DNA from 3 places in the Labrys sp. (in: a-proteobacteria) genome. Region 3 is predicted to be linked to each of the others. Evidence: predicted binding sites of a transcription regulator. Region 3 holds the regulator's gene; each other region holds the start of a gene.
The links. The regulator PhoB, encoded in region 3, activates phosphate uptake and scavenging genes when phosphate is short. The targets are predictions, from matches to a motif close to TGTCATNNANCTGTCAT.
Positions count from the first base shown of each region.

Region 1: a site for PhoB is predicted at 1,376-1,392, ahead of QM672_RS22540 (RNA degradosome polyphosphate kinase). Genes of this name have one in related genera too.
Region 2: a site for PhoB is predicted at 2,404-2,420, ahead of ppk2 (polyphosphate kinase 2). Genes of this name have one in related genera too.

Region 1 is NZ_JASGFM010000029.1:19,720-23,041, forward strand. It holds gene QM672_RS22530 (AI-2E family transporter) at 1-572, shown strand, start outside; gene QM672_RS22535 (hypothetical protein) at 569-1,258, shown strand; gene QM672_RS22540 (RNA degradosome polyphosphate kinase) at 1,538-3,322, shown strand, end outside.
Region 2 is NZ_JASGFM010000010.1:160,862-164,183, reverse strand. It holds gene QM672_RS12140 (glycine C-acetyltransferase) at 10-1,206, opposite strand; gene ppk2 (polyphosphate kinase 2) at 1,390-2,310, opposite strand; gene QM672_RS12130 (GMC family oxidoreductase) at 2,446-3,322, opposite strand, start outside.
Region 3 is NZ_JASGFM010000055.1:22,886-26,207, reverse strand. It holds gene pstA (phosphate ABC transporter permease PstA) at 1-527, shown strand, start outside; gene pstB (phosphate ABC transporter ATP-binding protein PstB) at 524-1,351, shown strand; gene phoU (phosphate signaling complex protein PhoU) at 1,387-2,106, shown strand; gene phoB (phosphate regulon transcriptional regulator PhoB) at 2,120-2,821, shown strand; gene QM672_RS29855 (RNA polymerase sigma factor) at 2,970-3,322, opposite strand, start outside.

The sequences.
Region 1 (3,322 bases), on a different contig from region 3:
GTGTCGACAGCTGGCTGCCGCGTGACCATGCCGACGCCATCCGCGGCATCTTCCGCGACATCGATGCCGCCATCGCCGGCTTCGTGCGCGGCCAGGCGACGGTCTGCTTCCTGCTCGGTCTGTTCTACGGCTCCTGCCTGACCTTTCTCGGTGTCAGCTTCGGCTTCCTCATCGGGCTGTGCACCGGTCTGGCCTCCTTTATCCCTTATGTCGGTTCCATCCTTGGTTTCGTGGTCAGCGTCAGCGTGGCACTGGTCCAGGTCTGGCCAGATTGGCATTTGCCGGTCTATGCCGCCCTGGTCTTCGTGGCAGGGCAGATTCTCGAAGGCTATGTGCTCTCGCCACGCTTGGTCGGCGGTTCGGTCGGGCTGCATCCGGTCTGGCTGATGTTCGCCCTGCTGGCCGCCGGCAGCCTGTTCGGCTTCATCGGCCTGCTGGTTGCCGTGCCGGTGGCGGCGGCGATCGGCGTCCTGGTGCGCTTTGCCCTGTCGCGCTACCTCGCCAGCCAGTATTATACCGGCCATGTCGGCCAGGCTCAGGCCGAGGTGCTGCCATCGGACCCTTCGTCGTGACCCTTCCCCGCCAATTGGCGCTCGATCTGCCGCTGCGGGCCTCGTTCGCCCGCGAGGATTTCCTGGTCTCGCCGTCCAATGAGGCCGCCTATGCCTTCATCGAACGTTGGCCGGACTGGCCGTCCCGTCGTGCCCTGCTGATCGGCCCGAGCGGCTCGGGCAAGAGCCATCTGGCGGCGATCTGGTCCGAAGCCGCAGGCGCGGTCACGCTGACGGGCGAGGCGCTGCGGGACGACAATGTCCCCGTGCTGGTCTCACACAAGGCGGTGGTGATCGAAGATGCCGGGCGTGGCATCGACGAGACGGCGCTTTTCCATCTGCTCAACCTCGCCGGCGAGGCGGGCGCCTCCCTGCTGATCACCGCTCACGAACCCCCCGAGCGCTGGGGTCTTGTGCTTCCCGACCTCATCTCGCGCCTGCGGGCCATGCCGGCCCTGACCATCGCCACGCCGGACGACGATCTCTTCCGCATGCTGCTGGTGAAGCTCTTCCTCGACCGGCAGCTCATCGTCGATTCCAGCCTGGTCGACTTCCTCGTTCGGCGCATCGAGCGCTCCTTCGCCGCAGCGCGCCAGGTGGTTGCCGTGCTCGATCGCGAAGGCCTGTCACGCGGCCGCCGGATCACGCGGGCACTCGCGGCCGAACTTCTGAAGGAAGTGCTGGCGTCGCCATTCGACGAGGAGTGATCGCGATCAGGTCGCGCTTACGCTCCTCCGCCCGGGTCCAGTTCATTGAGCAGCCAGCGACGGTTCCACAGGCGACGGGGCGAAGTTTTGCGAATTTTCCCCAGCGCAGCCATTTTATGTGACAGCATTGTCATATAGGCGGCCTAAGCAGGCTTCCCCATGGCGGACGGCGATTCCGACCGGCGGGATGGGGAACAGCAGCCCGGGACATAGCGAGCGGCATTGACGACCATGACCAGCACGGCACAGACGGTGGAGAGCGCGATGCAAGGCGATGAGATGCGGGAGGCGGCACGTGACGTGGCTCCCTCTCAAGACTCGATCGCGCTGCGCGTCAGCCCGGACCGCTTCATCAATCGTGAGATTTCCTGGCTGCAATTCAATCGCCGCGTGCTGGAAGAGGCGTCCAACAAGAGCCATCCCCTGCTCGAGCAGCTGCGATTCCTGTCGATCTCGGCCAGCAATCTCGACGAGTTCTTCATGGTGCGCGTCGCCGGCCTGATCGGCCAGGTGCGCGAAGACGTCACGGCGCGCAGTCCAGACGGCCTGTCGCCGGCCGAACAGCTCGTCAAGATCGGCGAGGCCGTGTCCAAGCTCGCCACCGACCAGCAGAAACGCTGGACCGAATTGCGCGACGACCTGCTGCTCGAGGGCATCGTGATCACCGAGCCGCGCGACCTTTCCAAGGCCGAGCGCGCGTGGCTGGACGATTATTTCCTCAGCTACATCTTCCCGATCCTCACCCCGCTCGCCGTCGATCCGGCCCACCCGTTCCCGTTCATTCCCAATCTCGGCTTCACCATCGCCCTGCAGCTCAAGCGCATGAGCGACGGGCGCATGCTGAACGCCCTGATCCGTGCGCCCCACAAGGTCGAGCGCTTCATCCGCCTGCCGGACTTCGCCGAAACCGGGGCGGCCCGCTACATCACGCTGGAAAATCTGGCGGTGCTGTTCATCGCCAAACTGTTCCCCGGCTATACCGTGAAGGGGCAGGGCTCCTTCCGGGTCATCCGCGACTCCGATCTCGAAGTCGAGGAAGAGGCGGAAGACCTGGTGCTGCTGTTCGAGACGGCGCTCAAGCAGCGCCGGCGCGGCGTGGTGATCCGCCTCGAGATCGAGGCCGGCATGCCCGACAGCATCCGCCAATTCGTGACAGAGGAACTCGACGTCGCCGACGACGCGGTATTTCGCGTCGAGGGCATGCTCGCCCTCAACGAATTGTCGCAACTCGTCGGGCTCGATCGTCCGGACCTCAAATTCAAGCCCTATTCGCCGCGCTCGCCTGAGCGTATCCGCGATCATGGGGCCGATGCCTTCGCCGCCATCCGGCAGAAGGACATCCTGGTGCACCACCCCTACGAATCTTTCGATGTCGTGGTGCAGTTCCTCAACCAGGCAGCGCGCGACCCGAACGTGGTCGCCATCAAGCAGACGCTGTACAGAACCTCCTCCAACAGTCCGATCGTCAAGGCGTTGGCCGAGGCCGCCGAGGCCGGAAAATCGGTCACGGCGCTGGTGGAACTGAAGGCACGCTTCGACGAGGAAGCCAACATACGCTGGGCCCGCGATCTCGAACGCGCCGGCGTGCAGGTGGTGTTCGGCTTCATCGAGCTGAAGACCCACGCCAAGCTCTCGCTGGTAGTGCGGCGCGAGATGGGCCAGCTCGTGTCCTATTGCCATGTCGGCACCGGCAACTACCATCCCATCACCGCGCGCATCTACACGGATCTGTCCTTCTTCACCGCCGATCCGGTGATCGCGCGCGACGTCTCGCGCATCTTCAACTTCATCACAGGCTATGCCGAGCCGGCGGCGCTGGAGCGCATGGCGGTTTCGCCCGTCTCGCTCAAGCAGCGCATCCTCGACCACATCAATGCCGAGATCGAGCACGCCAAGGCTGGCCGGCCGGGCGCCATCTGGTGCAAATGCAACTCGCTGGTCGACACCATGATCATCGATGCGCTCTATGCAGCCAGCCAGGCGGGTGTGCAGGTCGATCTGGTGGTGCGCGGCATCTGCTGCCTCAGGCCGGGCGTTCCCGGCCTGTCGGAGAACATCCGCGTC
Region 2 (3,322 bases), on a different contig from region 3:
GCAAAAAGATCAGATCACGCCCAAAGCCTTGCCGGCATCGGTGAAGGCGTCGATGGCAAAATCAATGTCAGCTTCCGTCAGCCCGGCCGACATCTGGGTGCGGATGCGCGCCCTGCCCTTCGGCACCACCGGGAAGAAGAACCCGGCGACATAGACGCCGCGCTCGTCGAGCGCCCGAGCCATCTCCTGGGCGCGCCGCGCATCATGCAGCATCACCGGAATGATCGGCGTCTCACCCTGCAGAAGTTCGAAGCCTGCTTTTTCCAATCCGGCCCGGAAACGCCTGGTGTTGGCGAACAGCCTTTCGCGCAGATCGTCGCCGGCCTGCGCCAGCTCGATCGCCTTCATCGAGCCGGCCGCCACAGGCGGGGCGAGCGAGTTCGAGAACAGATAGGGCCGCGCGCGCTGGCGCAAGAGGTCGATGATCGGCTGGCTGGCAGCGACATAGCCGCCCATCGCTCCGCCCAGCGCCTTGCCCAGCGTGCCGGTGAGGATATCGACCTTGTCCTCCACCCCGGCGCGAGCGGGCGTGCCGCGCCCCTCCGGCCCGATGAAGCCGGTGGCGTGGCAATCATCCACCATCACATTGGCGCCGTAGCGCCCGGCAAGGTCCGTGAGCGTCTTCAGGTCGGCGAGATAGCCGTCCATGGAAAACACGCCGTCGGTGGCGATGACGATGTGGCGGGCATTGTCGGCCTTGGCTGCCTGCAACTGCACTTCGAGATCGTTCATGTCGCCATTGGCGAAGCGATAGCGCTTGGCCTTGCACAGGCGCACGCCGTCGATGATCGAGGCGTGGTTCAGGCTGTCGGAAACAATGGCATCCTCGGCACCGAGCAGGGGCTCGAACACCCCGCCATTGGCGTCGAAGCAGGCGGCGAAGAGTATAGCATCATCCTTGTTGAGATAGCGGGCGATGGTGCGCTCGAGTTCGCGGTGCAGGGTCTGCGTTCCGCAGATGAATCGCACCGAGGCCATGCCGAAACCATGGCCGTCCATGGCCTGTTTGGCGGTGGCGATGATCTCGGGATTGTCGGCCAGGCCCAGGTAATTGTTGGCGCACAGATTGAGCATCGGCCGCCGGCCGGCCTCGGCGGCCACTTCGATGCGGGCGCGTTGCGGGCCGGCAATCTCGCGTTCGCTCTTCCACAAACCGTCCTTGGCGATTTCCGTCAGGGTGGATTTGACATGATCGACGAGCGACATCGGGCGGCTCCCTTGTACCTGTTTGGGTTCACAGGCCTAAGCCAAAACCAGCCGCGCTTCAAATGATGAGATCATGCCGAAAAGAGATGAGAACAGACGAGCGCGCCGATCTTCGAACAGGTCGGGCAAGCAGGCATCCTCGGCCGCAGGAAAAGGCGGGTCCGAAGACCCGCCCCCAACCTCTCAGTACGTCTTCGGCACGTACATTTCCGACGGCACGGGATGGCGCACATAGTCTTCATGGCGCTCGCGGTCGGGCAGGATCACCGGCGGATGCTCGACTTGGCCATAGGGGATCTGATTGAGCAGATGGCTGATGCAGTTGAGGCGTGCGCGCTTCTTGTCGACCGCCTCGACCACCCACCAGGGCGCTTCGGGAATATGGGTACGCTCCAGCATCACTTCCTTGGCCCGGGTATAGTCTTCCCAGCGCCGACGGGATTCCACGTCCATCGGGCTCAGCTTCCACTGCTTGAGCGGATCCTGGATGCGCATGTTGAAGCGGAATTCCTGTTCCTCGTCAGTGATCGAGAACCAGTATTTCAACAGGATGATACCCGAGCGCACCAGCATGCGCTCGAATTCCGGCGCGGAGCGGAAGAACTCCTCATATTCGGCATCGGTGCAGAAGCCCATGACATGTTCGACACCCGCCCGGTTGTACCAGCTGCGGTCGAACAGCACCATTTCGCCGCCGGCCGGCAGATGAGCGACATAGCGCTGGAAGTACCATTGCGTGCGCTCGCGCTCGCTGGGTGCCGGCAGGGCTGCCACGCGGCAGATGCGCGGATTGAGGCGCTGGGTAATGCGCTTGATCACGCCGCCCTTGCCGGCGGAATCGCGCCCCTCGAACAGCACGACCACCCGCAGCTTGTTGTGCTGGATCCAGTCCTGCAGTTCGACCAGTTCGTGCTGCAGGCGGAAGAGCTCGCGGAAATAGATCTTGCGGTCGAGCGTATCGCGCTCTTCCAGCTCGGGCGCATCCCCCAGGATACGGTCGAGGCGGGCCTCCTCCAGCTCCAGTTCCAGCTCCTCGTCATAGCCGTCGGCAATCTCCTGCCGGATGCGGTCGAGATTGGGTCTGCTATCCGCTGGCGTGGTCATGCGAATACTCCTTGCGAGAAGGCCGCTTCGATCGGCCGGGCATGTCTCGGGCGCCATAGGCCCATGCTTTGATGAAGCCCGTAGTGCAGGAATATTTCAGTTATGTGACAGAGCCGGCAAGCACCCCTCCAAGGCTCAGCTCGTCTTCAGCCATTCCACGGCGCGGTGTGCGATGGCCATGACTGGAGCATTGGTATTGGCGCTGACGATCTCGGGCATCACCGAGCAATCGAACACACGCAGTCCCTCGACGCCGCGCACGCGCAGTTGGGAATCGAGCACCGCCATCGGATCATCGTCCCGGCCCATGCGCGCCGTCCCGACCGGATGGTAATTGGTCTTGACCATGCGCTTGCAATGGGCGTGCAGATCGGCATCGGAAACCTTGTCGGCACCGGGCAGCATCTCATGGGAAATCTTCTCCTTGATGGGCGAGGCGGTCAGAAAGGAGCGGGCAAAACGCAGGCCCGCGATCATCAGGCGGATATCCTCGGCATGCTTGAGGAAGCCGCCATCGACGACCGGCGGCTCGAGTGGATCCGCTGAGCGCAACTTCACCGTCCCCCGCGATTTCGGCCTGAGCAGGCAGGTGGTGAAAGTGACGCCGTCGCAGGCAGTGACGTCGGTGATGTCGCGGTCGAGATAGACGGTCGGCACGCAATAGATCTTCAGCGAGGCATCGGCCTGCGCGTCGTCGGGATTGGTGAAGACGCAGGCTTCCACGCCCGTGGTGGTCACCGGCCCCTGCTTGCGCAACAGGTAGTCGAGGCCGTTGCGGATCATGTTCCAGCCTTTGTCCTGGCCGAAATAGCCGTAACGGCCGTTGGAGGCGGCGATCAGCGGCACCTCGCAATGATCCTGCAGGTTCTCGCCCACGCCCGGCAGATCCACCTTGGGCTTGATGCCGTGGCGCAGGAGGTGGTCGGCCGGGCCGATGCCGGACAGCATCAGGAGCTTGGGCGTGACATAGGTCCCGGCGGCCAGAATCACCGTGGCGGCGGAGGCCCTGTGA
Region 3 (3,322 bases):
CGGTGCGCTTCATCAACGACATCCTGCTCTCGGCGCCGTCCATCCTGATCGGCCTGTTCGTCTACCAGATGATCGTGGTGGCGACGGGCGGGTTCTCCGGCTGGGCCGGTGTGGTGGCGCTGGCCATCATCATCCTGCCGGTGGTCGTGCGCACCACCGAGGACATGCTGGCGCTGGTGCCGATCAGCCTGCGTGAAGCCGCCTTTGCCCTGGGATCGCCGATGTGGAAGGTCATCACCTTCGTGACCTGGCGCTCGGCTCGCACCGGTATCGTTACCGGCATCCTGCTGGCCCTGGCCCGCGCCGCCGGCGAGACCGCACCGCTGCTGCTCACGGCCTTCGGCAATTCCAACTGGTCGCTCAATCTCGGCAATGCCTTTGCCAGCTTGCCGGCTGCCATCTACCAGCTCGCGCCCTACCCCGATCCCAAGGCCGTCTCGGTGGCCTGGAGCGGCGCCCTCCTCATCACCGCCGGCGTGTTGGCGCTCAATATCCTGACCCGCTTCGTGCTCGCTCCCAAGAAATGAGTGCTCCCATGTCCGCTACCCCCCAAGCCTCCATCGCGGTTGCCGAACGCCCCCTCGCCGATCCAGCCGCCGCCGTGAAGCTCAAGGTCGAGAATCTCGACTTCTATTATGGCGAGAAGCATGCGCTCAAGGCCATCAATCTCGACATGATCGACCGGCAGGTCACCGCCATGATCGGTCCCTCCGGCTGCGGCAAGTCGACTCTGCTGCGCGTGCTCAACCGCATGTACGACCTCTATCCGGGGCAGACCGCCAAGGGCCGCGTGCTGCTCGACGGCCAGAACGTCATCGGCAAGGAGATCGACCCGGCGGTGCTGCGCGCCCGCATCGGCATGGTGTTCCAGAAGCCCACGCCCTTCCCGATGTCGATCTACGACAACATCGCCTTCGGCGTGCGGCTGCATGAATCCATCTCCAAGGCGGAGATGGACCAGCGTGTCGAATGGTGCCTGACCAAGGCCGCCTTGTGGAACGAGGTCAAGGACCGCCTGCACGCTTCAGCCCTAGGCATGTCCGGCGGCCAGCAGCAGCGCCTGTGCATCGCCCGTACCATCGCGGTGAAGCCCGAAGTCGTCCTGCTGGACGAGCCGACCTCCGCGCTCGATCCGATCTCGACCGCCAAGATCGAGGAATTGATCGACGAATTGAAGCGAGACTTCACCATCGTGATCGTCACGCACAATATGCAGCAAGCGGCGCGCTGCGCGGATGTGACGGCCTTCTTCTATCTGGGCGACCTCATCGAAGTCGGCCAGACCAACAAGATGTTCACCACCCCGAACGACAGCCGTACGCAGGATTACATCACCGGCCGCTTCGGCTGATCCCTCGGCCAGCGTCGAATTCATTTGGAGGCGGCATGTCCGACCATATCGTTACATCCTTCGACCAGGAACTGCGCGAGCTGCGCAACATGATCGCCGAAATGGGTGGCTATGCCGAGAAGAGCGTAGCCGACAGCGTCGAAGCCCTGCTCAAGCGCGACACCCAGCGCGCCAAGGCGGTGATCGATCTCGACGCCGCGATCGACAAGTTGCAGCGCCAGGTCGAGGACAGGGCCATCCTGATCATCGCCAAGCGCCAGCCGCTGGCTCTCGACCTGCGCGAGATCGTCTCGGCCCTGCGGGTGGCCAATGACCTCGAGCGGATCGGCGACCTCGGCAAGAATGTCGCCAAGCGCGTGGTGGCCATCCACAGTCACGCCCAGCCGGCCCAGCTCTTCGGCGGTTTCGACCACATGGCCGACCTGGTACTCGAGCAGCTCAAGCAGGTGCTCGACGCCTTCGCCCAACGCAATGTCGAGGAAGCCCTCTCGGTCTGGCGCTCGGACGGCGAGATCGATGCGATGTATACCTCGCTGTTCCGCGAATTGCTGACCTACATGATGGAAGATCCGCGCAATATCGGCTTCTGCACCCATCTGCTGTTCTGCGCCAAGAACATCGAGCGCATCGGTGACCACGCCACCAACATCGCCGAGACGGTCCACTATCTCGTGACCGGTGAATCGCCGGCCGGAGAGCGGCCCAAGGCGGACAACAGCACCGATCTCGTCGACCTTCCTGTGCCGGCTAAATAACAAGGGATAGGCCATGCCTCCCAAGGTTCTGATCGTCGAGGACGAAGAAGCGCTGACCCTGCTGCTGCGCTACAATCTCGAAGCCGAAGGCTATGAGGTGGATAGCGTCGCACGCGGAGACGACGCCGAGATCCGCCTGCGCGAAAGCGTGCCGGACCTGGTTCTGCTCGACTGGATGTTGCCGGGCCTGTCCGGCATCGAATTGTGCCGGCGCATTCGCATGCGGCCGGAAACCGAGCGCCTGCCGGTAATCATGCTCACGGCGCGCGGCGAGGAAACCGAGCGCGTGCGGGGTCTGGCCACCGGCGCCGACGACTATGTCGTCAAGCCCTTCTCCGTGCCCGAGCTCTCGGCGCGCGTGCGTGCCCTGCTGCGCCGGGCCAAGCCCGATCACGTCGCCTCCCTTCTCAAGGCCGGCGACATCTCCCTCGACCGCGAGACCAAGCGCGTCCATCGCGGCAATCGCGAGATCCGCCTCGGCCCGACCGAATTTCGCCTGCTCGAATTCCTGATGCAGGCACCGGGACGCGTCTTCGCGCGCGAGCAGTTGCTCGACAGCGTCTGGGGCCGCGACGTCTATATCGACGAGCGCACGGTCGACGTGCATGTCGGCCGCCTGCGCAAGGCGATGAACCGCACGCGCGAGATCGATCCGATCCGCACCGTGCGCGGTGCCGGCTATTCCTTCGACGAGACCTTCGCCAAGCAATCCTGAGCGCGTTTCGCGGGCATTGCCCGCTCGCTCCGCTTCGCCAAGGCTGCGTTGCGCCCTCACCACGCTCCTACGGGGAGAGGGTTAGGGGGTGCGCGACGTAGAGAGCAAGAGCGGGCGACGATATCCGCCCTCCTCCCTCGCTGCGCAGTCACGCCGCCAAATCCGCCAGGCGTGCCTGCAGATAGCGGCGGATGGCCGGATCGCTCTCCAGGCCGATCGCCCGCAAATAGGCATTGCGGGCCTCCTCCGGTCTGGCGGCCCGCACCAGCAAGTCCGCACGCGCGGCCCAATAGGGCTGGTAATCGACGATGCGTCCGTCACCGGCGACCTCGTCAAGTGCAGCCAGACCAGCCTGCGGCCCCATGAGGCGGGCGAGCGCCACGGCCCGGTTGATGGCGGCCACTGGAGAAGCTGTCAGTAGAACCAGGGCTTCATACAATGTGACGATCGCGGCCCAGTCCGTCGTCGCGCAGATGCGTCGATGGGCATGGGCCGATTGCA